Regions from separate parts of the Brevibacterium sp. CFH 10365 genome, predicted to be linked through region 2. Evidence: predicted binding sites of a transcription regulator. Region 2 holds the regulator's gene; the other holds the start of a gene.

Region 1 (14,732 bases), 190 kb from region 2:
CCAAGGTGGCGGACTCCAGCTCGGCGTCGGCGACGACATCGGAGACGAGACCGTACTTCAGCGCATCCGCAGCGGTCACGAAATCGCCGGTCAGCAGCATCCGCATCGCCTGCTTCGCCGGCACCGCACGCGACAGCGCCACCATCGGAGTCGAGCAGAACAGACCGATCTTCACCCCGGGAGTCGCGAACCGTGCAGACTCGGCGGCGACGGCCAGATCGCAGGTCGCCACCAGCTGGCAGCCGGCCGCCGTGGCCACGCCCTGCACCTGTGCGATGACCGGCTGCGGAATGCGCTGGATGAGCTGCATCAGCCGTGCACAGGCATCGAAGGTGGCCTGCTGTGCCTCATGATCCGCCCCGCGGATCTCGGTGAGGTCATGACCGGAACTGAACACGTGGCCGGCGGTGATGAGGATGACTGCGCGCACATCGGTGCGGTCGGCCACCTCGGCGAGGGTGTCGATGAGGGATTCCATCACCTCGAGCGACAGCGCGTTGCGGGTGGAGGGCCGATCGATCGTCACGGACGCGACTCCGTCGTCGAGCGACGCGAATACAATTGATTCCGACATAGCCTCATTCTGCCAAAGGTCGCCGGGCCCGGCGCGGAATCTGCGCCACTATTTTCCGCCCGCCTCCGGACACATCCGCCCCGGTGGGAGCGGTTCGGAGGGACTGCCATGACCACGCTGCTGATGATCATCGGATTCGGTGCCGCCACCTCGGTGGTGGTCGGATTGGGGCAGAGGCTCAAGCTTCCGTGGCCGGCGCTCATGGTCCTCATCGGCGTCGCCGGCGCGTTCATTCCCACCTTCGCCGAGGTGGCCATCGACCCCGAGCTCGTCCTCCCCCTCTTCCTGCCGCCCCTGCTCTTCGCCGCCGCGCAGAAGACGTCGTGGGCACTGTTCGCGATCCGGTGGCGCACGATCCTCGGCATGTCCGTGGCCCTGGTCGGGGTGACCGTGGCCGCCGTCGCCGGGTCCGCGGTCTTCCTCATCCCCGGAATCACGATCGCCGCTGCCATTGCGCTCGGTGCCATGCTCGCCCCGCCCGACCCGGTCGCCGTCGAGGCCGTGGCCAGCACCGTGTCGATCCCGCGCCGCATCATGTCGACCCTGCAGAGCGAGGGTCTGTTCAACGATGCCGCCTCCCTCGTCATCTTCCAGACCGCGATGGCCGCGGTCCTCGCCGGCACCGAGGTGGACTACGCAGATCTGGCCTTGTCATTCATCGTCTCCGCCGTCGTGGCGATCATCGTCGGCCTGGTCCTGTCCTTCGCCGCATGGTGGGTGATGGAGAAGATCGACCATACGATCGCTCGGTCCTCGCTCATGCTCGTTCTGCCCTTCGGCGTATACCTCGTGGCCGAGCACTTCCACGCCAGCGGAGTCATCGCCGTCGTCGTCGCCGCCCTCGAAGTCCGTCGCCGCGATGTCGAGGGCAACTCGGCGGAGCGGGTGACGCAGAATTCGACGTGGCAGGTCCTCGAGATGCTCATCACCGGAATCGCCTTCGGGCTCATCGGACTCGATCTGCGCCTCATCGTCGAATCCGAACATGCCGACCTCGGGCGGGCGCTGCTCGTCGGCGGGCTCATCGCCATAGTCGTCGTCGCCGTGCGTTTCGTCTGGCTGCTGCTGGGCACTGTCATCGAACGCAAGAGACGCGAGGAGGATCCCGATGCGGCACCTCTGAGCATCCGCGATGCGACCCTGATGACCTGGGGCGGGATGCGCGGCCTGGCCACCGTCGCCCTGGCGCTGTCGATCCCGGCCACCACGAGCTCCGGAGCCCCGTTCCCCGGCCGGTCCTATATCGTCGTCGCGGCCGCAGTGGTCCTGCTGGTCACTCTTGTGCTGGCCGGTCTGAGCTTTCCGACAATCGTCGGCGTCCTCGGCATCGACGACGAAGCGGAGAAGGAGCACCAGGCGACGAGGGACATCGCTCTGCGCGCCTACAAAGCGGCGATGCGCGAGATCAAGAACGATGACAGCCTGCCCGACGACGTCATCGAACCGCTGCGGGCTCGATTCAAAGTCCTCCACGACCAGCTCAGCGGCACCACCGACGAGCAGGCGAGCTCGGAGCAGGTGATGGCGTTCAAGGAGCACCGCGAGCAGATGCTGCAGGTGCAGAAGAAGGCCATGCAGTCCGCCCGCGCCGAGGTGCTCAAGGCTCGTCGTGAGCGCGGCACCGACCCCGAGATCGCCGACCGGGTGCTCCACCGCTTCGACCTCCAGTCGGTCATCGCCCGGTAAGGGTGGAGCGCGGCTCCGGCACCACAGGCCCGGGTCGGCCGGGCGCGGTTCCGGGCGGGCCGGGTCGGCCGGACGATGACACGGTTCTGGGTGGGCCGCCTCGGCGATACTCTTCCTCGAAATCCAAGGTTGAGCGGAATAGACTCAACTTTGTCGGTGTTGATCCTTTCGAGAGCTGAGATCAGCACAGATTTTCATGAAGGAGATGCGCATGGACGCACAGATGACAACGAAATCCCGGGAGGCGCTGCAGACTGCGGTCAACGACGTCGTCGCCCGGAAGAACAACCAGATCGAACCGGCCCACCTCGTCGCCGCTCTGCTCGGCCAGCCCGATTCGCTGGCCGCGACCCTGCTGACGAAGGTCGGCGCCGATCCGCAGACCGTGCTGCGGTCCATCGAATCCGTGATCGGCGGATTCCCGACCGTCAGCGGTTCGACCGTCAGCCAGCCGGGACTGTCCCGGGCCGGGCTGGAGATGATGAACCTCGCTCAGGAGGAGATGACCGCCCTCGGCGATCAGTTCGTCTCGACCGAGCACCTGCTGCTGGCCGCCGCGGCCGGCAAGGACGGCACCGGTGAGGCGCTGCGCTCGAACGGGGCGAACCGGGACGCGCTGCTCGCGGCGCTGCCCGAACTGCGTGCCGGGAAGAAGGTCACCTCGGAGAACCCCGAGGAGACGATGCAGTCGCTGGAGAAGTACGGCATCGACCTCACCGCCGTCGCCCGTGAGGGCAAGCTCGACCCGGTGATCGGCCGCGACAAGGAGGTGCGCCGCGTCGTGCAGGTACTCTCCCGCAGGACGAAGAACAACCCCGTCCTCATCGGTGAGCCCGGCGTCGGCAAGACCTCCGTCGTCGAGGGCCTGGCCCAGCGGATCGTGGCCGGAGACGTGCCCGAATCACTGCGCGACAAGACCCTCATCAACCTCGACCTCTCCGCGATGGTCGCCGGTGCGAAGTACCGCGGCGAATTCGAGGAGCGGCTCAAGGCCGTGCTCGAGGAGATCAAGAACGCCGACGGCCGGATCATCACCTTCATCGACGAGCTCCACACGATCGTCGGCGCCGGCTCCGGCGGGGACTCCTCGATGGACGCGGGCAATATGCTCAAGCCCATGCTCGCCCGCGGTGAGCTGCGCATGATCGGTGCCACGACCCTGGACGAGTACCGCGAGAACATCGAGAAGGATCCTGCCCTGGAGCGCCGGTTCCAGCAGGTGTTCGTCGGTGAGCCCAGCGTCGAGGACACGATCGCGATCCTGCGCGGGCTCAGGGAACGCTACGAAGCCCACCACAAGGTCACCATCAACGACGGCGCCCTGGTCGCGGCGGCCACGATGTCGAACCGGTACATCACCGGCCGGCAGCTGCCGGACAAGGCCATCGACCTCGTCGACGAGGCGGCTTCTCGTCTGCGGATGGAGATCGACTCGGCCCCGGTCGAGATCGATGAGCTCCGCCGTGCCGTGGACCGCCTGAAGATGGAGGACATGGCCCTGGCGAAGGAGACCGACTCCGCGTCGATCGAACGTCTGAGCGCCCTGCGAGCCGATCTCGCCGACAAGGAGGAGGAGCTGCGCGGCCTCGAGGCGACATGGGAGTCCCAGCGTGCCGGCCTCAACCGGGTCGGTGAGCTGAAGACGAAGCTCGACGAGCTGCGTTCGGCCGCGGACAAGGCCCAGCGCGATACAGACCTCGAGACCGCGTCCCGTCTGCTCTACGGCGAGATCCCGGCCGTGCAGAAGGAGATCGCCGAGGCCGAGGCCGCCGAAGCCCAGGCCGAAGCGGGACCGAATTCGGATCAGATGGTCTCGGACAAGGTCTCGAGCAACGACATCGCTGAGGTGGTCTCCTCGTGGACGGGCATCCCCGCCGGACGCCTCGTCCAGGGTGAGGTCGAGAAGCTGCTCGGGGCGGAGAACATCCTCGGTCAGCGACTCATCGGGCAGAAGAACGCCGTCGCCGCGGTCTCCGACGCCATCCGCCGGTCGCGTGCCGGTGTCGCCGATCCGGATCGTCCGACCGGTTCGTTCCTGTTCCTCGGCCCCACGGGTGTCGGCAAGACGGAGCTCGCGAAGTCGCTTGCGGACTTCCTCTTCGACGACGAGAAGGCCCTGATCAGGATCGACATGAGCGAGTACGGTGAGAAGCACACCGTGTCCCGCCTCGTCGGTGCTCCTCCCGGCTACGTCGGATACGACGAGGGCGGCCAACTCACCGAGGCGGTCCGCCGTCGCCCGTACTCCGTGGTTCTGCTCGACGAAGTGGAGAAGGCGCACCCGTCCGTGTTCGACATCCTGCTGCAGGTACTCGACGACGGTCGGCTCACCGATGGTCAGGGGCGCACGGTCGACTTCAGGAACACCATCCTGATCCTGACTTCGAACCTCGGTTCGCAGTTCCTCGTGGACAACAGCCTCTCGACCGAGGAGCAGAGGTCCAAGGTGCTCGATGTCGTGCATTCGACGTTCAAACCCGAATTCCTCAACCGTCTCGATGACATCGTGCTCTTCGACGCGCTGAGCCAGACCGAGCTCGCGTCGATCGTCGACCTGCAGATCGCGCACATGTCGCGCAGGCTCTCGGATCGGCGGGTCTCACTCGAGGTCACTCAGGGTGCCGAGGACTGGTTGGCCCTCGAAGGCTACGACCCTGCGTTCGGCGCCCGACCGCTGCGCAGGCTGGTCCAGCGCGAGATCGGCGACAAGCTGGCCCGCGCCCTGCTGGCCGGCGACATCGTCGACGGGGACACCGTGGTCGTCGACCTGCCCGAGGACCCCGAGGCCACCGGCCTGGAGCTGCGCCCGAAGCGGTAACGCTCCCGGGGCAGTAAGCCTCCCGGGGCGCGGAGCGGCGAGCGCGCGTTGTGAAGCGTGCGCTGCGGCTCCGCGCGGGCACGGGGCGGCGAGTGCACGACTCGCGGGCACGCCTCGCGGATTCAGCCCAGCTTGAGGTGGATAGCTCATGTTTGAACCCGTGCTGTTCACCTCAGACTGGGCTGTTCCGCCGGGTGCGGCGGCAGTCCTTACGGCCCACGGGCACCTTCGGCGGCAGTCCACTCAAGTGGCCCAGAGCCGAATGGGACACGTTCTTCTGATTCGCTCACGTCCTTCGGTGAGCATTTCAGAGAAACGTGTCCCATTCGGCATCTGTCGGCGCACGAAGACGTTGTCACGTTCCGGTCTGCCCGAAATGTGATGCGCCTCAGACAGTTGTGCGCGGGCTACTTCTTGCGGGAGCCGGCGGTGGCCTTCGAACCTGACTTCGAACCGGACTTCGCACCGGGCTTCGCATCAGCCTTCGAACCGGACTTCGCACCGGCGTTCGAGCCGGACTTCGCAGCGTCGCGCTTGGACCCGCCGCCGACAGACCTCGAACCAGTCTTTGCCCCGGCACCGCCAGCGGAAGCACCTCGCGCCGCACCACCAGCGCCGACACCCCTCGCGGTCCCGCCGGCGGCCCGCGGCACCGACGACGTCCACCAGTGCCGCAGGTAGGCGCTGAGCTTCGCGAACGACCGGTCGCGGATGAAGATCGCGTCGACGGCGATCATGGTCAGCGAGAACCACGGCAGACCCATGAGCAGCGCGATGCCCAAGTGGAATGACAGGATGCCCAGCAGCGCGATGATGCGGGTGTAGCGGTTGAAGAGCATGAACGGGAAGGCGCACTGGAAGAGGATCGATCCCCACGAGATCGCCACGACCATCGGCCCCCACGCCGTCATCAGGTCGGACAGCACCGGCCAGGTGCCGAACTGCTGAGTGTGCAGCGGGTTGTAGACGGCGAAGCCGTGCTGCCAGGCCGAGCCGCCGGCCTTGTACAGTCCGCCGGACATGTAGATCGCGCACACCTGGAAGGCGAGCACGACGATCGCGAGGTTGTTGGCCATGATGAGCGCCCAGCGCCACTGCCCGCCGTCGTTGTCCGGGAACTCCGGATTCCGAGCCCGACGTCGGGCGTCGAGGGACCATCTGCGCGTCGTATCGGCGAAGAGCATCGCGATCATGAACATCCGGTACGCGTTGTCGCCCTGGTCGCCGGCACCGTCGTTGAGCTCGATGAAGCTCACCCACAGCACGAGGTAGACCGGCAGGACGATCCGCGTGCGCCAGCCGAGGATGATGACGATCGCCAGCAGCGCCAGTCCGATCATCATCGCCGTGAACAGCGGCGGGGTCGTCACCGCCTGGTGGAAGAGGGAGAAGAGCCAGATGTTCGGGAAGTCGCTCTTGGGTTCGGCGATCTCCCCGTTCCAGGCCGACCCCACACCGAAGGCGTAGTGGCGAGCGCTGAAGTTCGTGAGGATGAGGCCGAGCCCTGTGAAGCCGATGAGGATCCGCGTCACCGCCAGCCCGTAGGTCGCGTGGTACCGACCGGTGAGCATCTCCTCGAGCCAGTTCCATCCCTGTGCGAGCTTCGTCCGCACCAGGGTCGTCACCGGGACGAGCCCGAATTCGGGAGCGGAATCCTTCGCCGAGGCGGCCCCGTCGTTCTCGCGGCCAGCGGAGTCCTTCGCCCGGTCCTTCGCCGAGGCGGTCGTGCCGGACCGCTGGTCCGTGACCTCGCGATCGTCCCCGTCCTGGCGGGTCGTGTCGTCACTGTTCACCGACGCACCTCACTTCATCGGAGGCGCAGAAGTACTTCGTGAACTCCTCCTGGGACTGGTGGTCCTCCACCACGAGTGCGCGCCATCCCACGGGGACGGGCTGGATGTTCGGACGTTTCGCGCTCTTGTCGTTGCGTTCGGCGAAGGGCACGACGTTCTGACGGGCGGCTTGGTACTGGACGCGCTGGACATCGTCGCCCCAGATAGCCTTCGCCACCTGCGTCGCATACGCCGTGGCCAGGTGTTCGCTCTCCAGATATGCCGGAATCGCGTTCTCCGGGTCGTCGTACTCCTCCAGCTTCGTCTCCAGACGGTCGACGGAATCGTCTCCCTTGAAGTAGTCGAGTTTGACGATGGCCTTCTGATCGTCGGGCAGATCCTCCCAGGAGCCCTTGATGTCCGAGGCCACGCCGATGCCCAGTCCCGCCGATCGCGGTGGGAACAGCTTGTAGGTGGAGTGGTCGAGTTCGACATCGGTGGCCCGCACCCATTGGGTGATCTCCTCGCCGCTGTCGGTCTTGATCACCGCACGCACGTCGAAGTAGTAGTCGCCGTTGATCGGCTCGGGGGCGAACACGCTCCACGACTGCCCCCACAGCGGGATCATGTATTTGGAGAGCAGGTCGCCGGGAATCACCTCCCGCATCGTCGAAGCAGGGGCGATCCACAGGAAGCTGGCGAAGATATGGAATCCCGTGATCGCCATTGCGATGACCATCAGGGTCCGTTTCACCGCCGATCGTCGCCGAGGTGTGACCTCGGTCGGCTCATTGTCCATCTCGGTTCCGGAATTCTCTTGGGAATACGACTGCTGTCACCACGGGTCCCGCGACTCGTCGGCCGCTTAGCAGATCCCTCGGTGACAACGCACAGTGACTAGGGTACTTCAGCTGTGGCGCTGACCGCCCGGGTAACGGCAGAATCATTCGCGGTCACAGGACGGACGATGACTCGCCGATACGCTGCGCACGGACGCGGTCTGCTCCACCGCCCGCAGCCAGGCCTTGACCGCTTCGGTGGAATCGCCGAGGGTCGGCGGAGCCAATTCATAGCTGGGCGGGGTCTCGGACAGTCGGATCGGGTTGCGGACGGTGGGGATGACACGGTCGCCCGCCCCCGCCTCGGCGACGGGCTCGAGTCCCAGCGACGAAGCCAGGTCCACGCCTTGGGCGATCGAGTTGATCGGGGCACAGGGCAGGCCCGCCTCGGTGAGGATGTCGAACCATTCCTGGTTCGTCTTCTCGCTCAGTGCGGCGATGAGTTCGGGTTCGAGCTCATCCCGGTGGACATTGCGATCGGCGAAGTTCGCGAACCTCGTATCAAGAGCCCATTCGGGATGGCCGAGCACCTCGGCGAGCCGGGCGAACTGCTTGTCGTTGCCGCACGCGATGATGATCTGGCCCTCGGCGGTGGGCATCGGCTGGTACGGGTAGAGGCTCGGGTGCTTGTTGCCCATCGCCTGCGGCACGATCCCGCCGGCCACATAGGCCGAGGTCTGGTTCGCCAGCCCGGACAGGGCCGAGGACAGCAGGTTCGTCTCGACGAGCTGCCCGACTCCGGTGTCCTTGCGGTGGGTGAGCGCACCGAGGATGCCCACCGCCGTGTGCAGTCCCGTGATCACGTCGACGACGGCCACACCGGCCTTGACCGGGCCCGAATCCTCGGAGCCGGTCACCGACATGAATCCGGACAGGCCCTGGATGAGCAGATCGTAGCCCGGCTGCGGGTTGCCCCGACCGAAACCGGTCACCGAGGCGTAGACGATTCCGGGATTGACCGCGCTGACCGTCTCATAGTCGAGACCGTACTTCGCCAGTCCCCCGGCCTTGAAGTTCTCCACGAGCACGTCGGCACGCGCGGCCAGCTGCTGGGCGAAGGCGAGGTCGTCGGAGTCCTTGAAATCGAGGACGACGGAGTGCTTGTTCCGGTTCGCCGTGAGGAAGTACGTCGCATCGTCCCCTCGCCGAGGCGGCGCCCAGTGACGTGTGTCGTCCCCGGTCTTCCCCTCCACCTTGATGACCGTGGCACCGAGATCCGCCAGCATCATCGTCGCGTAGGGACCGGCGAGGACTCGGGAGAAGTCGGCCACGATGGTTCCGGCCAGAGGCCCTGTCCCCCGCCTGCCGAACATCTCCTGCAGATCCTGGTCTTCCACTTCCTGCCTCCTTCGCACACGTTCGAACGCTGGCTCCGTATCCGGGCTCCGGTGTCCCGGCCAACTCTCTGACTCCCTGCCAGACTATACGGACTCCCGCGACCGCCCACTGTCCCAGATGACTACGTGGACTCCCCACGCCGGACGGAGCGCAGATGCGGCGAGGCAGCTGCGAAATCCGTCGATCACCGCGGCGACATTCTGGCTACACTCGGGCTCAGTGACCGGCCAAGCGAAGGGACGAACGATGACGTTGCACATGCCGGCGGAGACCGCCGCCCAGGACCGAGTCTGGATGGCGTTCCCGTCGTCGGGCTACGCCCTCGGCGACACGGAGACCGAGGCCGAGGCAGCACGCGCCACCTGGGCCGCCGTTGCCCGCGCCACAAGCGAATTCACCCCTGTCACGGTCGTGGTGACCAGTGCACAGACCGAGCATGCTCGGGCCCACCTCGGCGAGGGGATCAACCATGAGATCACCGTGGTCAATGCCGAACTCGATGATGCGTGGATGCGCGATATCGGGCCGAGCTTCGTCGTCGACGAGGCGGGGGCGCTGCACGCGGTGGACTGGGTGTTCAACGGATGGGGTGCGCAGGAGTGGGCGAGGTGGGACCACGATGAGCACATCGGGCAGTTCGTCGCGGATCTCGCCGGAATTCCCGTGGTGTCCTCGGACCTGCGCAACGAAGGCGGCGGATTCCACGTCGACGGCGAGGGCACGGTGCTCGCCACCCGCAGCGTCCAGCTCGACCCGGGCCGCAATCCGGGGCTGACCGAGGCCGAGGTCGAGGCGGAATTCGCGCGGACAATCGGGGCGAAGAAGGTCATCTGGCTCGACCGCGGACTGCACCGGGACAATCAGACCTTCGGCACTCGGGGACACGTCGACATCGTCGCCACGATGCCCAGCCCCGGGGTCGTCATCGTCCACGATCAGCGCAATCCCGAACACCCGGACTTCGAATTCAGTCGCGCGCTCAAGGACCAGTTCGCGGCTGAGACCACTGCCGACGGCACTCCTTTCGAGGTGGTGCCGATCCCCGCCCCCGAGGTGCTGCGCGACGAGGAGGGGTGGGTCGACTACTCGTATGTCAATCATCTCGTCACCAACGGCGGGGTCATCGCGTGCACCTTCGACGATCCGATGGACGCCGAGGCGGTCGCCGTGCTCGAGCGCGTCTATCCGGGCCGGAAGGTCGTCGGCGTCGATGCGCGCACACTCTATGCTCGCGGCGGTGGAATCCACTGCATCACCCAGCAGCAGCCGAGCGTCGGCGAGCCCCGCTGAGGACTGCGCGAATCCATACCCCTACGGGCCCGACTCGGTATAAGCTGGATGCCGAGGGCACAGTGCCCGTGCGCTGCCACATCGTTGCCCGGACCTGTGTCGCACAGCAGAGCCGAATACGGTGACGTCTAGTTGCGAAGAGGAGCAAGACCATGAAGAAGAGATTGATTCTCCTAGCCGGTCTCGGAGTCGGATTCATTCTGGGATCACGCACCGGGCGTCAGAGCTACGAGCGGCTGAAGGCTCAGGCTCAGGATCTGTGGACCGACCCGCGCGTCCAGGACACCGTCGAGAAGGCCAACCAGTCGATCCGCGAGAAGTCGCCTGCTGTCGCCGATGCCGTCCAGACCGCGGCCGACAAGGTCAATGCCGCAGCTGCCACGAACGCTCCCGTCTCCGAATTCGACGGCGACGAGGATTCGGCTGCTGCGAAGGCAGCGGGCGGTGCTGACAAGCACGCGTCGTCGCCGAAGGCCCGCGACTCGATCGCCGATCCCGAACGTCACCTCGACGATGAGGGACCCGCCGGAGTCGCCGACGACGACTGAACGTCGACTGTCAGACTGACGCAGCGACCTGGTCGGGGTCTACAGCAGCGAGCTCGTCAGTCGGGCGACGTTCTCCAGATACTTCTTCAGCAGCGGCCGGCTCGCCCATTCCTCGGCGTCGAGTTCGACGGAGTTCGGGGCGTAGTGTTCGGCTTCGAGGTCGTACATGCGCTGGGCGAACTCCTCGTTGACGATGAACATCGTGACTTCGAGGTTCATGGCAAACGACCGTTCGTCCATGTTCGAGGAACCGATGATCGAGACGTCGTCGTCGATGATGAGGAACTTCGAATGCAGCACCGTGGGCGCGTGGTACATGAAGATCCGAACGCCGGCCCGCACGAGGTCATCGTAGTAGGACTGCTGTGCTTTGTGAGTCAGCGAATGGTCGCTCGTCTCCCCGACGTAGAGGCGCACATCGACACCCGAGCGCGCTTCGGTCGTCAGCGCGTGCAGCAGCGACTCGTCGGGCACGAAGTACGGTGAGCACACGACGATGCTGCGGTTCGCGTTGTAGATGAGGTGGTTGAACAGCCGCAGATTGTTCTCGTCTTCGAACCCCGGCCCCGAGGGCACGACCTGGGCTTGGATCCCGCCGGATTCGGGGGCATCGAGTTCGAAGCTGTCGGGTTCGTCGACGATTTCGTCGGTCTCCGAATACCAGTCGGTGATGAACACCGCATCGAGCTCTTCGACGACCGGTCCACGACATTCGAGCGAGAGGTCCTTCCACTGGAAGCCCTTCCGCCGATTGCGCGCCTTGTTGTAGGAACGGTCGATGATGTTCTGGGAACCGGTGAACGCGACGTCACCGTCGACGACGAGGATCTTGCGGTGATTGCGCAGATCCGGACGCTGATACTCGCCCCGCCACGGCCGGATCGGCAGCGCCCGACGCCAGCTCACGCCCGAGGAGTCGAGCCTCTTGACGAGTTCCGAATACCCCGGATAGCCGAGTGACCCGACATGGTCGATGAGGATGCGCACGCTCACCCCGCGCTCGTGCGCGGCCAGGAGCGAACCGAGCAGCCGCCTCGTCGTGTCATCGATGGCGACGATGTAGAACTCGAAGTGCACGAACCGCTTCGCCTCGTCGACGGCGTCGGCCATCGCGTCCATGCAGGCGTGGTTGTCGACGTGGAGCTCGAAGTCGTTGCCGTGGGTCATCGGCAGGGCGCCGAGGTCGAAGTTGAGCTGTGCGGCGGTGCTCAGCGGTTCGGGCATATGGTCCTTCTGCCCGATGATCGGCCGATTCCGGATCTGATCACGGATGAGGTCGTTGATCTGCGACTGTTTGTCCCTCCGCCGCTTCGGGAGCTTCGCCGAACCGAGCAGCAGGAACGCCGCGATGCCCACATAGGGGATGAGGAAGATCGCGAGCAGCCACCCGAGTGCGACCGACGGCTTGCGGTTGTGCGGAATCCAGCCGAGCGCGACGATGCGGATGATGAGGTCGATCAGCAGGAGGGTGATGATCACCCAATTCGGCCATGCCGAATCGATGTCGATGAACGGATAGATCCCGAAGCTGCTCATAACTTGCCCGTTCAGTCCCGCCCTTGCTCGTCACCGGTTGGGTCTTGCACCTCAGTTCGAGGTTCTGCATCGCCCACCATCGTATCCTGACCGGGTTCGCGCACGGACCGGTGCATCCCCTCTGACCACGGGCATCACCCGTTCGGGCACCCCGGCTCCGCCTCGGCGAGGGTGCGCGGGCATACTGGAAGGCGACATCAATTGCTGAGAGCGAAGGTGCTGACCGTGATTCGAGATATCAACCCCGAGGGCTCCGACCGTTCGGATACGGCCGACAGCGCGAGCCGCGGTCCCGATATCACCGACCCCGAGGCGGTGCCGATCAGGCCCGCCGTCAGCGTGCTCATGCTCCGCGATGGGGGCGAGGGGCTCGAGGTCTTCGTCCAGCACCGTGTGTCGACGATGGATTTCGCCGCCGGTGTCGTCGTCTTCCCCGGCGGTCGCGTCGATCCGATCGACGCGACGACTGCTCCGACCATCACCGTCCCCGATCCGCAGGTGCACACCTCCGCATGGTCCCGATCGACCATCGCCGAGGATGCCGAGGGGTGGCGCGTCCTGCTCGCCACCGCCGTGCGTGAGGTCGAGGAGGAGACGGGCGCGATCCTCGACCCGTCCGGGCTCCTGCCGTGGGCGAATTGGGTGACTCCCCTGGGCCGGCCCAAACGCTTCGACACGTATTTCTATACGATCGCGGCCACCGAGCTCGTCGGCGCTCACCATCAGACGACGGAGGCGCACACGAGCGAGTGGCGCTCGGTGACCGGCATCCTCGCCGATGAAGGGGCCGGGCGACTGAAGCTCATGCGTCCGACATTCGTCCTGCTGCGTGAGCTCTCCGAATTCTCCACCGTCGCCGAGGCGGTCGCTGCCGACCGGATCATCGATCCCGTCCGCCCGGAGTTCCCCTCCAAGCGCGGTTCCTGAGTCCGGCCCGTCGTTCGAGCCGCCCGCCCGGCTGTTCGCAGCAGGACGCGGGCGAGGCCGATGTCAGCCGTTTCCGCGGGCGAGAACGGCCTCAGCCCTTTGCGCGGGCCTTCATCGCGGCCAGGCGTGCGGCCACGACCTGCTTCTGCTCGTCGGTGCCCAGCAGCTCGGCCAGCGCTTCCTGCTCGGCGTCGAGTCCAGTGGTCAGATCTGAGTCGTACGAGAGGTCGACGAGGCGCTTCGCCCACACCAGCGCCGGCCTTGACTGTCCGGCGATCTGCCCGGCCAGTTCGAGCGCCCGGGCGAGCGGATCCTCGGCGATCTCGTCGACGAGGCCGATGCGCAGCGCTTCTTCGGCACCGATCGTATCGGCGGTGACGATGAGCTTCTTCGCCTGCGCCGGTCCCACGAGGCGCGGCAGCAGCTGGGTGCCGCACATATCGGGGATGATTCCCCAGTTGAGCTCCATGAGCGAGAGCTTCGCATCGGGGCCGGCCACGCGCATGTCCGCACCCAGGGCGATCTGCAGTCCGCCGCCGAGCGCCGCCCCGCGCACGGCCGCGATGACCGGAACCTCGACGAGGGACCACACGTGCACGGCCTTCTGTGCCAGGGCCCGGGCCGAACCGAGTCGCTCTCCGACATCGACGGCGGCGGCCACGGAGTCCGCAGCACCCGACTCACCGGCACCGGGGGTGTCCTCGGCGGCCTTCTCAGCGGCCGCTTCCTCAGCCGACGAACGGGTCGCGGCCCCCGCCTCGGCGATCCGCGCGAGTTCGGTGAAGTCGAGGCCCGCGCTGAAGGCACGACCGCGACCGGACAGGACCACGGCCTTGACCTCGGTCGAGTCCTTGAGCGCGAGCCCCGCCTCGACGAGGTCCTCGAAGACCTCTCGGGTGAGCGAATTGAGCTTCTCGGCACGGTCGATCTCGACGTGGGCGACGCCGTCGGTGATCGAGTAGACGATGGTCGAGTCGGTGGTCTCGGGCATGAGCTGACCTTTCGAAGGCGGAGCCGGTGCAGCAGCAGCCGGCGAAGGCGGGACACGTTCCGACCGCAGGGGCGCCGGCGCAGGCACCGGTGACCCTGAACGAGCGATCAGTTGCGTTTCCTGAACCCTATCGGAGCTCCCGTCAGCGTCAAGACCAACACGGCGATCAGGGACGCCGCGCACATGCCGACGACGCCGGGCCAGGCGAAGTCGGCGAAGAGGACCGCCGAGAGCCAGGCGCCGAGGCTCGTGCCGAGGTAGTACACGGTGAGGTAGATGGCCGACGATCGGGTCGAGTCGACTCCGGGGCGGGCGGCGCTGGCAGCCGCGGAGGCACCCGTGTGTCCGAGGAAGAATCCCGCGGTGAGCAGCGACATGCCGAGGATGATCACCACGAGCGAATCGACGAGCGT
Region 2 (14,732 bases):
CATCGACCACGTCGTCCTCGTCGGCGGCTCGACCCGTATGCCCGGCGTCTCCGCCGTCGTCACCGAACTCACCGGAGGCAAGGAGCCCAACAAGGGCGTCAACCCCGATGAGGTCGTCGCCATCGGCGCCGCCGTGCAGGCCGGTGTCCTCGTGGGTGAGCGCAAGGACGTCCTGCTCATCGACGTCACCCCGCTCTCGCTCGGACTCGAGACCAAGGGCGGTGTGATGACCAAGCTCATCGAGCGCAACACCCCGATCCCGACCAAGCGTTCGGAGACCTTCACCACGGCTGAGGACAACCAGCCCTCCGTCTCGATCCAGGTCTTCCAGGGCGAGCGTGAGTTCACTCGCGACAACAAGAACCTCGGCACCTTCGAGCTGACCGGTATCGCTCCGGCTCCGCGCGGTGTGCCGCAGATCGAGGTCGCCTTCGACATCGACGCCAACGGCATCGTCCACGTGTCGGCCACCGACAAGGGCACCGGCACCGAGCAGTCGATGACGATCACCGGCGGTTCCGCACTGCCGGAGGAAGATATCGAGCGCATGGTCCGTGAGGCCGAGGAGCACGCAGAAGAGGACAAGAAGCGCCGTGAGGCAGCCGATGTCCGCAACAATGCGGAGAACCTCGCCTACCAGACCGAGAAGCTGCTGACCGACAACGCGGACAAGCTGCCCGAAGAGATCAAGACCGAGATGCAGGGCGATGTCGACGCCGTCAAGGAAGCCCTCAAGGGTGAAGACGACGACGCCGTGAAGAGCGCCTACGACAAGCTCATGGAGAACCAGCAGAAGATCGGCGAAGCCATCTACAATCAGCAGGGCGGTGCCGAAGGCGCCGAGGCCGCTGGTGAGGGAGCAGCCGATGCAGGCGCAGACGACGATGTCGTCGACGCCGAAGTTGTCGACGAAGAGGATGAGGAGAAGAAGTAATGACTGCCGAGGGCAACGACAAGTCGTCCGAGGAGCCAGGCTTCACCTTCAGTGACAAGCGCCGGGTCGATCCGAACACCGGCGAGGTCCGTCCCGAGGCCGACGCCCAGTCGGCCCCGGACGGGGCCGGCGAGGAGCCGACCGCGGACCCGAACGCCGAGCAGGCAGAAGCGGCCGATGCCAGCGACCTCGGTGTGGACATCCCCGCTGATGTCTCGGGTCTTGAGGACTCGGAGCCGGCGGCCGAACCCGAACCGGGTTCGGAGGCCGCGGGCTACCTGGCTGACCTCAAGCGCATCAACGCCGAATATGCGGCATACCGGATGCGCGCCGACCGTGAACGTGAGCGTGCGGCGCTCGGCGGCACGATCAAGGTCGTCGAGGCCCTGATCCCCGTGCTCGACGAGGTCAAGCTCGCCCGCGAGAACGGCGATGTCACCGGGCCTTTCGAGACCCACGTGAACAAGCTCGTCGAATCGCTGAACAAGATCGGCGTCGAACAGTACGGAGAGGTCGGCGACGAGTTCGATCCGAACATCCACGAAGCGCTCATGCAGCAGCCTTCGGACGAGGTCGAGAATCCGACGCTCTTCCTGGTCATGCAGCCGGGCTACCGAATCGGGGAGCGCATCATCCGCGCCGCCCGCGTCGGTGTCCAGCAACCGCAGGACTGAGACACGACCACGATCGCCGAGGCGACCGCCCGCCCCGTGCGTCAGTGAACTGACGTACGGGCCGGGGGAGCCACCTCGGCGGCGGTCCGGATCTTCGGGGCATTGCCCCGGGGTGCGGATTGTGAGAGGACAAGTGAATACCGTGATGACAGGATTGATTGGAAGGAAAGGAGGTGCCAGGTGAATACCGGACCTCAGAATGATTGGTTCGACAAGGACTTCTACAAGACCCTCGGCGTCTCCAAGGATGCTTCCGATGCCGAGATCAAGAAAGCCTATCGCAAGCTCGCGCGCAAATATCACCCGGACGCCAACCCCGGTGATGAGAACGCCGAGGAGAAATTCAAGGAGATCGGCCAGGCCCACCAGGTGCTCTCCGACAAGGAATCTCGGGCACAGTACGATCAGGTCCGCGCGATGGGCGGCGGCGCCAGATTCAGTGCCGGCTCCGGCGGACCCGGCGGTGCTGCCGGCGGCGGATTCGAGGACGTATTCTCCGACCTCTTCGGAGGCGGCGGACGGACGCGGACCCGCACGACCTACGGCGGCGGGGGAGACGTCCCCCCGGACCTGGCAGATCTGCTCGGCGGATTCGGCGGAGGCTTCGGTGGCGGCGGATACGGCGGCTACCAGCCTCCGGTCAAGGGCGGCGACATCAAGTCGAGCACGACGCTGTCGTTCACCGAGGCCATCGACGGCGCCTCGGTGAAGCTGAACATGCCCGGCGGAAAGCCGCTGACCGTGCGCACCCCGATGGGGGTCAAGGACGGACAGAAGATCCGCCTTGCGGGCAAGGGCAAGTCCAGTCCCAACGGCGGTGAGGCCGGAGACGTGATTCTCACCGTGCATGTGAGTCCGCACCCTGTGTTCACCCGTGACGGTGAGAACCTGCGGATGGATCTGCCGATCAGCTTCGACGAGGCGGCCCTCGGCGCCGAGGTCAAGGTGCCGACCCTGGGCGGAATGCCCGTCAAGGTCAAGGTCGCACCGGGCACGCCTTCGGGGCGGACCCTGCGCGTGCGAGGCAAGGGTGTGAAATCGAAGAAGGGCACCGGCGATCTGCTGGCGACGGTCGAGATCGTGGCGCCGAAGAATCTGTCCAAAGAAGCCAAGCAGGCGGTCGAGTCGTTCAAGGCCGCCACCGAAGGTGAGGATCCACGCGCCGGCTTGCTGGACAAAGCCAAGGCCAGTTGAGGTGGTGAATCACAATGCACATTTCATCGAGTGCGGCGGTGTATGTCATCTCGGTGGCTGCGGATCTGGCGGGTATGCACCCGCAGACGCTGCGGCAGTATGACCGCCTGGGCCTCGTCATTCCGGAACGCACTGCGGGTCGGGGGCGGCGCTACTCCGGCAAGGACATCGCCAAGCTGCGACTGATCCAGCAGCTGTCGCAGGACGAGGGAGTCAACCTCGTCGGGATCAAGAAGATCATCGACCTGCAGAATCAGGTCGATGCGCTCAGGTCGCGCAATGAGGAGCTCGAGGACGAGGTTCGGGCACGCAGGTCGGCGCAGGAGCGCGATGCGCGTGTCTTTGCGGCCGGCACCATGGGCGGCGACGTCGTCTCGATCTCCAGGGGGCGTCGTCCGCAGGGCCGTCCCGAGCCCGGGGCACTCGTGCTGTACAACCGGTACCGACGCGGCTGACTGGAGCAGCAGCTGTGCAACACTGAACTTCATGAGCGACTCCGAGAAGTTCAAGCAGGTAGCCGATTCAGCCGATGCGGTGGCCCAGGAAGCCGCCGACAGTCGGTGGTTCGAACGGATAGCCCGCGCGGGCTTCATCGCGAATGGGCTGGTTCACGCCGTGCTCGGTGTCACGACCATGGCGATCGGGCTCGGCCGAGGTGGCGGTGAAGCCGACCAGGCCGGAGCCGTCGGACAGATCGCGGCGGAGCCCTTCGGCATGGTGCTCATCGTCATCTGCCTCGTCGGATGTGCGTTGATGGCGCTGTGGTGTCTGATCAACGCGTTCTTCGGTTCGGGCTCTCTGCGCGGAGCCGGGACCCGAGACCCGCAGCAGAAGCAGGGCCGACGTCGCTGGATCGACTTCCTCAAGATGCTCGGATTTGCCATCGCCTACGCAGCGATCGCCGCGACCTTCTCGCAGTTCGTCCTCGGCGGCGGAGCAGACTCGGGGAAAGCCAGTTCACAGGCATCAGCGACAGTGGCGAAAGCCCCGGGAGGCCTTTATCTCCTCATGGCGGTAGGTGCCGTCGTCGCGATTGCAGGTGTCGCCTTCTGCGTCAATGGATTGCGCCGCAAATGGGGCGCTGAGCTGCGCAGGCCCAACAGCAGCGTCACTCGTTTCGTGCTGGGGCTCACCGGCGTCGTCGGATACCTGGGCAAGGGGGTGACGCTGTTGTCGATGGGCATCCTCGTGGCGGTCTCGGCGGCGAACGGAGATCCGGGAAATTTCACGGGCATCGACGGGGCGTTGAAGGGGATGCGTGATCAGCCGTTCGGCCCGTATCTGCTGTTGTCCGTGGGAATCGGCCTCGTACTCTATGGAATCTTCCTTGTCCTGCGTTCCCGCTACGACCGGATGGAGTGAGCCGAGGCAGCTGGTGTCGGTGATCCAGCCCGCGGACAGGCAGCGCCTGAGCGGTCGACGGCAGGAACGAGAAGAGCGCGTACCCGATCGGGTCCGCGCTCTTCTCAGTCGGTCTTGAGCTCGTGTCAGCTCAGACGATCACTCTCAGATCTCAGCGGGATCCTGGGCGGCCTTCTTGCGGCGCATGGTCAGTGCGACTGCGACCCCACCGATGAGGAGGAGGCCTGCGCCGCCGACGAGGCCGGTCAGCTCGGTACCAGTGCGGGGCAGGTCGCCGCCGTTGCCGGCATCTCCGTTGTCGCCGTCGTCGTTTCCGCCGTTGCCATCTTCATTGCCGTCGCCGCCACCGGCGTTCGGGTCCTTCTCGACCGAGAAGTCGCCGGTCAGTTCGTCATCGCCGCAGGTGACGGTCACATCGTAGTCTCCGATGTAGGCCGAGGCGTTGGAGGCGCTGGTGCCGTAGACGTTGACGTTGGCCTTGCCCTCGTCGTCTGGCTGGACGGTCTTGTCGAAAGCGGTGACGTTCGACTCGCCCTCGGGGTTGACGAGGAAGCGGACGTCTTCACCGGGCTCGCAGTTCTCGACGGCGAGTGTGACGCCCTTGTCTTCCTTGACGAAGTCAGCAGGCGTGATGGTCTCGGGGGAGACGGTCAGCTTGGCTTCTTCAGCAGGAGTGGTAGGCTCTTCGGCCTCGTCTTCGGTGATGGTGAAGTCCTGAGCCGGGGAGTTGGTCTCGGACTGCTGGTCGACACCCCAGACGGCATAGTCGCCGGCCGGGAGCTCGCCTTCACCGTCGAACTTCAGAGTTGCGGAGACCTTTCCGTCTTCGTCGGCCTCGACTTCGAGGGTGGCGAAAGCGGACTGCGCGCCTCCGCCGACGACGGTGACCTTGCCGCCGGGGGTGAAGCCCTCACCGGTGACCTTGATGCCGTTCTCCGCGAAGTTGGTTTCGGAGATCTCATCGGTGTTGAGCGAGACCTTCGGGTCGGCGGTGGGGGCCTCGGGCTCGTCGGCTTCGCCCTCAGTGACGCTGAAGGTCGTGTTGTACGTTTCGCTCTCGTCAGCAACGTTCGTGACGGTGACCTTGTAGTCTCCGACGAATGCCGGGTTTGCCTCGCCGACGGCTTCGACTCCGTCTTCAAAGGCACCGTCTGCATCGGTTGTGACAGTTGTTTCGAAGACGTTGACGTTCTGCCCACTGGCAGGTTCAACGGTCATCGAGTATTCGGTGTCTGCTTCGAGACCAGCCCCAGCGATGCCAACGCCGTTCTCGGCGAATTCGTCGACGGTGACGCTCGTAGCCGACACTGCAATTTCGCCAGCCTGCGCGGTGACTCCTTGTGCAGCGGCCTTCTGGAGCTGAACAGGGGACTTGGCGGCAGGCGATGCACCGGGCTGCTGAGTTGCCGAGGAGGGAGCCTCGGGAGCAGCGATGACTGGGGATGCGGCCAGGCCGGTGATGGCGATGGCCACCGCGGGGGCGAGGGCGAGCTTCTTCATTTATTTCCTTAGAAAATTACAGCTGGGTGTGAAGTATTACGAATGTAACAGTAATGCAACATTCACCACACGCATAGTTGTGGTCGTTTTGTTCAGCATTGAGTTCGGACTGGTCGCAGAGTTCATTCTCCGTTCACGATGAACGGTCGTTTCGGCGCGAACATCAGAACAGAAGGAGGGGCGGCTCAGCGTGTGCTGAGCCGCCCCTCCTCTGCTGATCAGGCTGTCCGCCTGTCTCAGATCAGAAGCTCGTCGGAGTCTGTCCGAACTTTTTCTTGCGGCCGGTCAATGCGATCGCGGCACCACCGACGAGGAGGAGCAGCGCTCCCGTCGTCAGTCCACCGAGGTCGGCACCGGTGCGAGGCAGCTGACTGCCGTCGTCTCCGCCGTTTCCGTTGTCACCGCCGTTGCCGTCGTCGCCACCAGCCTTGGCGCCTGCGGTGACCTTGAAGGAGTCCTTCATCGTGTCATCGCCGCAGGTAGCCGTCGCGGTGTAGGCACCGACATAGGCCGAGACGTCGGACGAAGTACCGAAGACATTGACGGAAGCATTTCCTTCGTCATCAGCCTTGACGGTGTTTTCGTACGCCGTGACGTTGATGCCCTTCGGGTTGACCTCGAAGTGGACATCTGCTCCGGACTCGCAGTTCTCTACGGCGAGGGTGACGCCCTTCTTCTCATTGGCGAAGTCCGCGGCCTCGATCGTCTTCGGGGAGACCTTGAAGGTCGCCTCGGCGGGAGCCTCGGTCCCATCTTCGTCGACGACGTTGATGTTGCCGTTGAGAGTCTCCGACTCGGTGCCTTCACGGTCGATGGTGACGGTGAACGGAACCTTGCCGACCTCGAGGCTTGCGGGGTTGCCCTCGTACCAGAGGTGGAGCTTGTAGTCGCCGTCGGCATCCGCGGTCTCGGACTTCCCGGTGAGGGAATCGGTGATCTTGTCACCCTTCTTCACGCCGGAGACGGTGACGGTCACGCCCTTGTCCTTGTTGGCGAGGTCCTTGGCGGTGATCTCCTTGGGGTCGACGTTGAGCGAGGCGTTGATCGGATCGACGGCCTCGTCTTCGGTGACGGTGAAGTCCTGAGCCGGAGAGGTGACATCTTCCTCCTGGTCAACGCCCCAGACAGCGTAGTCGCCGGCCGGGAGCTCGCCATCACCGTCGAACTTCAGAGTTGCGGAGACCTTTCCTTCTTCGTCGGCCTCGGCTTCGACGGTCGCGAAGGCCGACTGTGCACCTCCGCCGACAACGGTGACCTTGCCGCCCGGGGTGAAGCCCTCACCGGTAACCTTGATACCGTTCTTAGCGAAGTCGCTCTGTGAGATCTTGTCGGTGTTGAGGGAGACCTTCGGGTCGACTTCTGCTACTTCGTCGACGACGTTGATATCGCCCTCGAGGGTCTCTGACTCTTCGCCCTCACGATCGATGGTGATGGTGAAGGGGACTTTGCCGACTTCGAGATCGGCGGGGTCGTCTTCGTACCAAAGGTGGAGTTTGAGGCTGCCATCGGTGTCTGCAGTCTCGGTCTTGTTGGTGAGAGAATCGGTGATCTTGTCACCTTCTTCAAGACCGGTGACAGTGACGTCGACGCCCTTGTTCGCATCTGCGAGATCCTCTGCGGTGATCTCTTCTGGGGAGACCGAGAGCGAAGCGTCGATGGCTGCCTGGATGTCGACCTTGGCGGTGCCCGCGACTTTCTTAGCATCGGTGCCTGCACGCTGCACCTGGACTGCGAAGGAAACCGACTCCTGCGTGACCTCCGTGGCGGAGTGCAGCTTGAGAGTGGCGGTCGAACCCTGAGCGGTTGCCGACGGACCCGTCAGGCCGGACTTCGCCGAGACCTTGTCGCCCTTCTCGAGGCCGGTGACCTTGACCGTCACGCCGTCTTCGGCGAGCTCTTCGGCAGTGACCTCACCGGAGGTCACCTGCACCGAAGCGTTGATCGGATTGGCCTTGTCCTCGGACTTGTCATCGTCTTTGGCGTCTTTGTCCTCGTCCTTGGGGGCAGGGGCGGGCTTCGGATCGACCTTCTTCGGCGGCTTCTCGGCGTCGTCCTTCTTGTCCGCCTTGCCCTCGGCGTCCTTCTTCGCGTCCGCCTTCTTCTTGTCTGCGGCGGCCTTCTTCGCGGCCTCAGCCTTTTCCTTGGCCTTCTTCTCAGCCTCTGCCTTCTCTGCAGCCGCGTTCTTCTCGGCTTCAGCCTTCTCAGCCGCGGCCTCTTCGGCCGCCTTCTTCGCGGCCTCTTCCTTCTTGGCCTTCTCAGCTTCGGCCTTCTTCTGCTCGGCCTTCGTGGGGGCCGACTGGGAGGAGGGGGATTCCGCGGCGGCGACCGGGCTCGCGACAAGCCCGGTGAACGCGAGCGCGACTGCCGGCGCGAGGATGATCTTCTTCATTGGAGTGCCTTCAATCTCTGTGACGAGGGGTGTGATACGGCACTCATCCTAGGTTCTAAGGGTTTTCCAAACTATTTCTGTACGTTTTGTTCAGGTTTAGATGCTGTAACGCTTAGGTGAATTCCTTTAACCGTTTCGTGACCTACTCGACGGTAGAAGGATGACTGTCAGGGCCGCCTCGGCGAGGGGAGCGGCGGCTGCGGGAACCCAGCGGTCTCGCCCTACACCGGCCAGGCCTCGGCGCGGATCTGCTTGCGCTGTTCGACGGTGGGCACACGGACGGTCAGAGCCGAAGGATCGACCTCCATCTCGAGGTAGGACGACTGTCCCAGGGGATCCCCGTCGATCTGGATATCAACCTCGTCACCGGCTTCGATGACGACCTTTCGGCACTTCCGGATGTTCGTGTGCAGTCCGCGTGAAGCCCGGCGACCGGCGATCGATGCGAGCACGCCGACCCACTGTCCGAGGTTCTTCGGGCTGACGATGAGCACGTCGAGCATGCCATCGTCGATGACCGCCTGCGGCAGCAGCTGGATGCCGCCCTGCAGTCGGCCGCAGTTGCCGCCGAGGACAGAGCGCACCCTCGCCGAGATCCGGTATTCGTCGTCGAACGTGACCTTGACATGACTGGGTTTGCCGGTGAGCTTGCGTGATCCCGCTTCGACATAGGCGAGCCATCCGAGGCGGGCCTTGAGGTCGTCGCTGGTGTCGGCCATGACAGCGGCATCGAATCCGAGCCCGGTCATCACGGTGAAGATATGGGTGTCGCCGTCCGGGGCGGTCTTCGCCTTCCCCACGTCGATCTCCCGGTTTCGCCCCCACAGGGCGATCCGCAGAGCCCACTCTGTCTTGTCGAGGACGAGGTCGATGTTGCGGGCGAGCAGATTCCCGGTCCCCAGCGGGACGATCCCCAGCGGAGTGGAGGTGCCCGCCAGCGCCGAGGCGACCGCGCGGATGGTGCCGTCCCCACCGGCGGCGATGACGACGTCGACCCCCTCGTCGAGGGCGCGGACCGCAGCCCCTTCGCCGGAGTCCTCACGGGTGGTTTCGATCACGAGCGGAGGATTCCACCCTTCGAACCGACAGATCGCCTCGGCGGTGGAGGCCAGGTTGTGCACATCGGTCTTCGTGGGATTGACGATGAGGGCGGCGCGATACCTGGCCGCGTCATTGACCACCTCGTCGGAGAGGTTCGCCGGGTGGTTGTAGTGCCGCACCCGGGCAAGGACGCGTCGTGCTCCGGTCCGGCGGCCGAGGAGGAACACGGCCGCGAGCACCACGAGGGCGCCGAAGATGATGATCCAGGTCATCACGGGATCCAGCTCGATGGTCATGGCCCAAATCTACAGTGCCCAAGTCGTGTGCAGGCTGAGCGCCGAATGTCGAAAACAAGCCCGGCCCGTTAAGCTGAGAGGGTGATCGATCTAGCGCTTCTCAGAGACAACCCGGCCCTGTTCAAGGCATCGCAGGAGGCTCGCGGGGCATCCGTCGAGCTCATCGACGAGGTCATCGCCGCCGATTCCGCTCGTCGTGCGGCCATCACCGCCTTCGAAGACGCACGTGCGGATCAGAAGTCCTTCTCCTCCCAGATCGCGAAGGCGGCGAAGGAAGACAAGCCGGCACTCATCGCCGAGGGCAAGGCGAAGTCCGAGGCCGTGAAGTCGCTGTCGGCGGAGTCCGAAGAAGCCACTTTCGCCTTCGATCAGCTCGTGTCGAAGGTCCCGAACCTCATCATCGACGGCATCCCGTCCGGCGGCGAAGAGAACTTCGTGACGCTCAAAACCGTCGGCGAACCCCGGGACTTCACTCCGGACGGCTTCGCACCGCTCGACCATCTCGAGATCGGTGAGAAGCTGAAGGCCATCGACACCACCCGCGGCACGAAGGTCTCCGGTTCGCGCTTCCACTACCTCACCGGGTTCGGTGCCAAGCTCGAAATGGCTCTGCTGAACCTCGCCCGCGACGTCGCCGAGGAGGCCGGGTTCAGCCCGACCATCACCCCGACCCTCGTGCGCCCCGAGGTCATGCGCGGCACCGGGTTCCTCGGTGAGCACGCCGATGAGGTCTACCGTCTCGAAGCCGACGACCTGTTCCTCGTCGGAACCTCCGAGGTGCCCCTGGCCGGCTACCACATGGACGAGATCATCGACCTGTCCGACGGTCCTCTGCGCTACGCCGGAATCTCGTCCTGCTACCGCCGCGAGGCCGGCTCCTACGGCAAGGACACCCGCGGCATCATCCGCGTCCACCAGTTCCAGAAGGTCGAGATGTTCGCCTACGTCCCGGTCGAGGACGCCGAGGCCGAACACGAGCGGATGCTGTCTCTGCAGGAGAAGATGCTCGGACTGTGCGAGCTGCCCTACCGGGTCATCGATACCGCCGCCGGCGACCTCGGTGATTCGGCTGCCCGGAAGTTCGACTGCGAAGCCTGGGTGCCGACTCAGGGCACGTACCGCGAACTGACCTCGACGTCGAACTGCACGACCTTCCAGGCCCGTCGCCTGCAGATCCGCGAACGCCGTGACGGATCGACCCGCCCGGTGGCCACCCTCAACGGAACCATGGCCAACACTCGCTGGCTGGTGCCGATCCTGGAGAACCATCAGCAGGCGGACGGCTCGGTCACGGTGCCGGAGGCACTGCGGCCCTACCTCGGCGGGATGACCGCACAGGGACCGGAGGGGCCGCGCTACTGAGACCGTGCCGGGTCGCGGGGCACTGACCGTTCGGTGGAACTCCGCAGAACTCGGTTCGGTTCGGTCGCCTCGGCGCCGGCGAGAACGACCACAGGAAAACTTACGCATACGTTGGGAGACACATTGACCCCGCACCTCATCGCACTCGATGTCGACGGCACGATCGTCGGTTACGACGGCTCCCTGTCGGAGTCGGTGAGGCAGGTGCTCGATCGGCTCGCCGGGGCAGGCCACCACCTCGTGATCTCCACCGGCCGTGCCCTGCCGGGTGCGCTCGAGGTCGTCCACGCGCTCGATCTCAAGCACGGGTACGTCGTGTGCTCGAACGGATCCGTCGTCGTGCGCCTCGACCCGGAGCTGCCGTTGGGCTGGGAGCTGCACCATGTGGTGTCCTTCGACCCGAAGGATGCGCTTGAGCAGATGCATGCGGCGCTGCCGACGGCCCTGTTCCTCGTCGAGGATCCGGACCTGCACAGGTGGGCGTCCGGGCCGTTCCCGGCGGGGGAGCTCGCCGAATCCGATACTCTCGATATCGTCGACTTCGAGGAGCTGCTGACCAAGCGAGCCACCCGCATCGTGATGCGCGAGGTCAACGGCACAGCGGAAGAATTCGCGGCCGCCGTGGACTCGCTCGGACTGCACGAGGTCAGCTATTCGGTGGGCTGGAGCAACTGGCTCGACATCGCCCCGGACGGGATCTCGAAGGCCAGCGGTCTGGAGAACGTGGCGAAGGAGCTCGGCGTCGACCATGCGCACACCGTAGGCGCCGGGGACGGACTCAACGATCTCGAGATGATCGAATGGGTCGAACACGGAATCGTCATGGGCCAGTCGAAGGACGAACTCAAGGTGCTCGCGAGCGTGGTCACCGATTCGGTCGCCGACGACGGACTGGCCACCGCCCTCGTCGATTACTTCAACCTCGACGCTAGCCTGCTCAACGCAGAGGGCTCCACGAGCACCAGCCCCTGATTACTACCTGACGGCGGCCCAGCAACCTCGCGCGAAGTATCTGGGCCGCCGTCAGGTAGCAGTTAGGGGAGGTGGGCCTCTAACACTGCGTCGAGGTAGCGGGCGAGGCCATCGTCGTCGACGGCCTCGGTCACGGCTGCGGCGATCGCCTTGACCGAACCCAGAGCATTGCCCATCGCCACGCCGTGTCCGGCCCACGAGAGCATCTCGATGTCATTGGGCATATCCCCGAACGCCATCACCTGCGACCTCTCCACACCGAGGTGGCCGCACAGGTCCTCCAGCGTCTTCGCCTTCGTGATCCCGAACGGCGCAAGTTCGACGAGCCCGTTGTCCGGCTCGGAGAACGAGGCATGGCAGGTGCCGTCGACGAGGGGATCGATGAGGTCGTGCATCGCCTGAGAATCGCTCGTGTCCAGACGTACGAGCACCTTGACGACGTCCTCGCCGGCGAGTTCGGAGACATCGTCGATGATCCGGGCCTCGCGCGGTCGGCCGGTGACGAACTCCCGGTCGATGAAACCGCCGTTGAGAGTCTCGTAGGCGAACCGGGCCTCGGGATGGTCGGCTCGCACCGCTGCGGTGATCTCCGCCATCGTCTGCGCATCGATGCTGTGAGCATCGACGACGGATTGGGAGGCGATGTCATAGACGACGGCGCCATTGAGACACACGACCCGACGAAGGTCCGGGATCTGCTCGGCAATCGGCGTCAGCCAGCGCATGGGTCGCCCGGTGACGAGGACGAAGGGGATTCCCGCGTCCTGGCAGCGGTGGATCGCATCGATCGTGGCCGTCGAGATCGGCTTCCAGTTCAGCAGCAGAGTGCCGTCGATGTCGCTGGCGACAAGACCGAGATCGAAGTCATCGGGCGGCAGAATATCGGGGCTGATCGGAGGTCTCATGATGCCTCTACCCTAGCGAGAATCTCCTGCGCCCGCCCCAGCAGCTCCCCGGCGTCGGAGATGAACCGCACCGTGGCCTCGGCGCTCGAGTCGATCGGCCGCCCGGACGGGCCCTCCGATCGTGCCATCGATGCCGTGAGCACCGCCTCGCCGACTTTCGATGAGGCCTTCGTCAGCAGCTCCGGCACGTCGCCGACGGCCCGCCGCGCGGGCCCGGGGACCACCTGGCCGGTGACGGGATGACGGGTGTGGAGGGCCGCGGTCAGATCATCGACGACCTCGACGAGTGCGTTGAGCCGGTGGGTGCCGTCGACGATGACGTCGATCGGATCCTTCGCCGAGGCGGCCATGGCCTCGTCGTCGATGTCGGGTGACCCCGCCGAGGCGGCCCCCGACGCGGTGCCACCGGAGTCCCGTGCCTCGTGGAGGGCCACCGCAGTGGAGTAGTAGCGGTCGACTGCGCGGATGAAGCGGTCACGGTTGTGCCGCCACAGCCCGGTGCCGAACCGGTCATCGTCCTTGACAGCGGTCTTGCCCGCCTTCTTGCGCAGGCCGGAGAAGAATCGCTTCACAGATAGTTGCCGGTGCCGCGGTCCGATTCCTGTGTCTCTTTCTCGCCGGGCTGTCCCTCAGCTGGTGTCATCCCGGGCGGGACCATGCCCGGTGGCAGCTGACCGCGACCGGCCATCTGCTGGGCCATGGCCTGCTGAGCCATGATCGCAGTCTGGATGCCGTGGAAGAGACCTTCGAGCCAGCCGACGAGTTGGGCCTGTGCGATCCGCAGCTCCGAGGTCGTCGGGGGACCGTCGGCCGAATCGAAGGGCAGATCGAGGCGTTCGAGCTCGTCGATGAGATCCTTCGACAGGCCCTCTTCGAGTTCGTCGATGGAGCGGCGGTGGATCTCGGCGAGGCGTTCGCGTCCCTTCTCATCGAGCTCGGTGCCGCGGACCTCCTCGAGCAGCTGCTTGACCATGGTGCCGATGCGCATCACCTTCGCCGGCGATGAGACATCCGCCTGATCCTGCTGTGCCCGCGCCAGCCCCTCGGCCCGTGCATTGTCGCCTGACTGAGCTGCGGCATCGGCCGACTCACCGCTGCCGTCCGGCGTACCCGCCCCAGTGGGAGCAGTCTCGCCGTTCTGAAACCCGTCTCCCGTGTCGTGGCTCTCGGTCATTGTCATGCCCCTTCCTCATCGACGATGAGCAGAACCTTGCCGATGTTCGCCCCGTCCTCCAGCGTCTGATGGGCCCGGACGACGTCGGTCAGCGGCATGGTTTCGTGGATGATGGGGCGAATATTGCCCGAGATCACGGCCGGCCACAGCTGCTCGGCCACCTCGGCGACGATGGCGATCTTCTGTTCCTTCGGTCGCGCCCGCAGGGTCGTGGCGGACACGGATTTGCGGGGCTGCATGAGCCAGCCGAGGTTGATCTCGGTCTTCGTTCCGCCCTGCATGCCGATGATGACGAGGCGGCCGTCGGTGTTCAGGGCCTTGATATTGCGTTCGAGGTACTTCGCGCCGATGATGTCGAGGATGACATCGGCGCCGGTCGATCCGTCGTCGTGGACGCAGATCTCGCGCACACGTTCGACGAAGTCCTCTTCGCGGTAGTTGATGACCGCGTCGGCGCCGAGCTCGCGGCAGAATTCGGCTTTCCGTTCGGACCCGACGGTCACGGCGATCTTCACGCCGAGGTGGTTCGCGATCTGGATCGCGGCCGTGCCGATTCCGGATCCGCCGCCGTGGACGAGCAGCCATTCGCCTGCCTTCACCTGCCCGCGTCCGACGATGTTCGACCATACGGTGGACAGAACCTCGGGCAGGGCGGCCGCCTCGGTGAGGTCGAAGTCAGCGGGGACGGGAAGCAGCTGACCTGCGGGGACAGGGACGGATTCGGCGTAGCCCCCGCCGGAGAGCAGGGCCGCTGCTCGGTCGCCGACGGACCAGCCGGTCACGTCTGCGCCGAGCTTCTCGATCGTGCCGGAGATCTCGAGGCCGGGGATCTGGGTGGCCCCGGCCGGAGGATCGTAGAATCCGCGGCGCTGCAGCAGGTCGGCCCGGTTGACGCCGGCAGCATGGACGCGGATGAGGACCTCGTCGGC

What was found. Region 2 encodes HspR, which represses chaperone genes until heat shock. Its sites were predicted from a motif close to AAGTTGAGTCNNNNNGACTCAACTT; they were not measured.
Region 1: a site for HspR is predicted at 2,387-2,411, ahead of clpB (ATP-dependent chaperone ClpB). Genes of this name have one in related genera too.

The regions. Positions count from the first base shown of each region.
Region 1 is NZ_VIGO01000003.1:414,627-429,358, forward strand. Features, by position in the region: gene FHG09_RS07965 (enoyl-CoA hydratase) at 1-574, opposite strand, end outside; gene FHG09_RS07970 (Na+/H+ antiporter) at 683-2,260, shown strand; gene clpB (ATP-dependent chaperone ClpB) at 2,472-5,078, shown strand; gene FHG09_RS07980 (HTTM domain-containing protein) at 5,486-6,871, opposite strand; gene FHG09_RS07985 (DUF5819 family protein) at 6,861-7,649, opposite strand; gene FHG09_RS07990 (CaiB/BaiF CoA transferase family protein) at 7,794-9,026, opposite strand; gene FHG09_RS07995 (agmatine/peptidylarginine deiminase) at 9,274-10,317, shown strand; gene FHG09_RS08000 (YtxH domain-containing protein) at 10,470-10,865, shown strand; gene cls (cardiolipin synthase) at 10,905-12,401, opposite strand; gene FHG09_RS08010 (NUDIX hydrolase) at 12,627-13,328, shown strand; gene FHG09_RS08015 (enoyl-CoA hydratase-related protein) at 13,420-14,319, opposite strand; gene FHG09_RS08020 (MFS transporter) at 14,427-14,732, opposite strand, start outside.
Region 2 is NZ_VIGO01000003.1:227,778-242,509, reverse strand. Features, by position in the region: gene dnaK (molecular chaperone DnaK) at 1-934, shown strand, start outside; gene FHG09_RS07260 (nucleotide exchange factor GrpE) at 934-1,608, shown strand; gene FHG09_RS07255 (DnaJ C-terminal domain-containing protein) at 1,789-2,802, shown strand; gene FHG09_RS07250 (heat shock protein transcriptional repressor HspR) at 2,817-3,257, shown strand; gene FHG09_RS07245 (DUF1206 domain-containing protein) at 3,289-4,164, shown strand; gene FHG09_RS07240 (LPXTG cell wall anchor domain-containing protein) at 4,309-5,664, opposite strand; gene FHG09_RS19790 (hypothetical protein) at 5,906-8,053, opposite strand; gene FHG09_RS07230 (diacylglycerol/lipid kinase family protein) at 8,275-9,390, opposite strand; gene serS (serine--tRNA ligase) at 9,472-10,752, shown strand; gene FHG09_RS07220 (HAD family hydrolase) at 10,864-11,724, shown strand; gene FHG09_RS07215 (HAD family hydrolase) at 11,787-12,629, opposite strand; gene FHG09_RS07210 (hypothetical protein) at 12,626-13,201, opposite strand; gene FHG09_RS07205 (proteasome activator) at 13,198-13,809, opposite strand; gene FHG09_RS07200 (NAD(P)H-quinone oxidoreductase) at 13,806-14,732, opposite strand, start outside.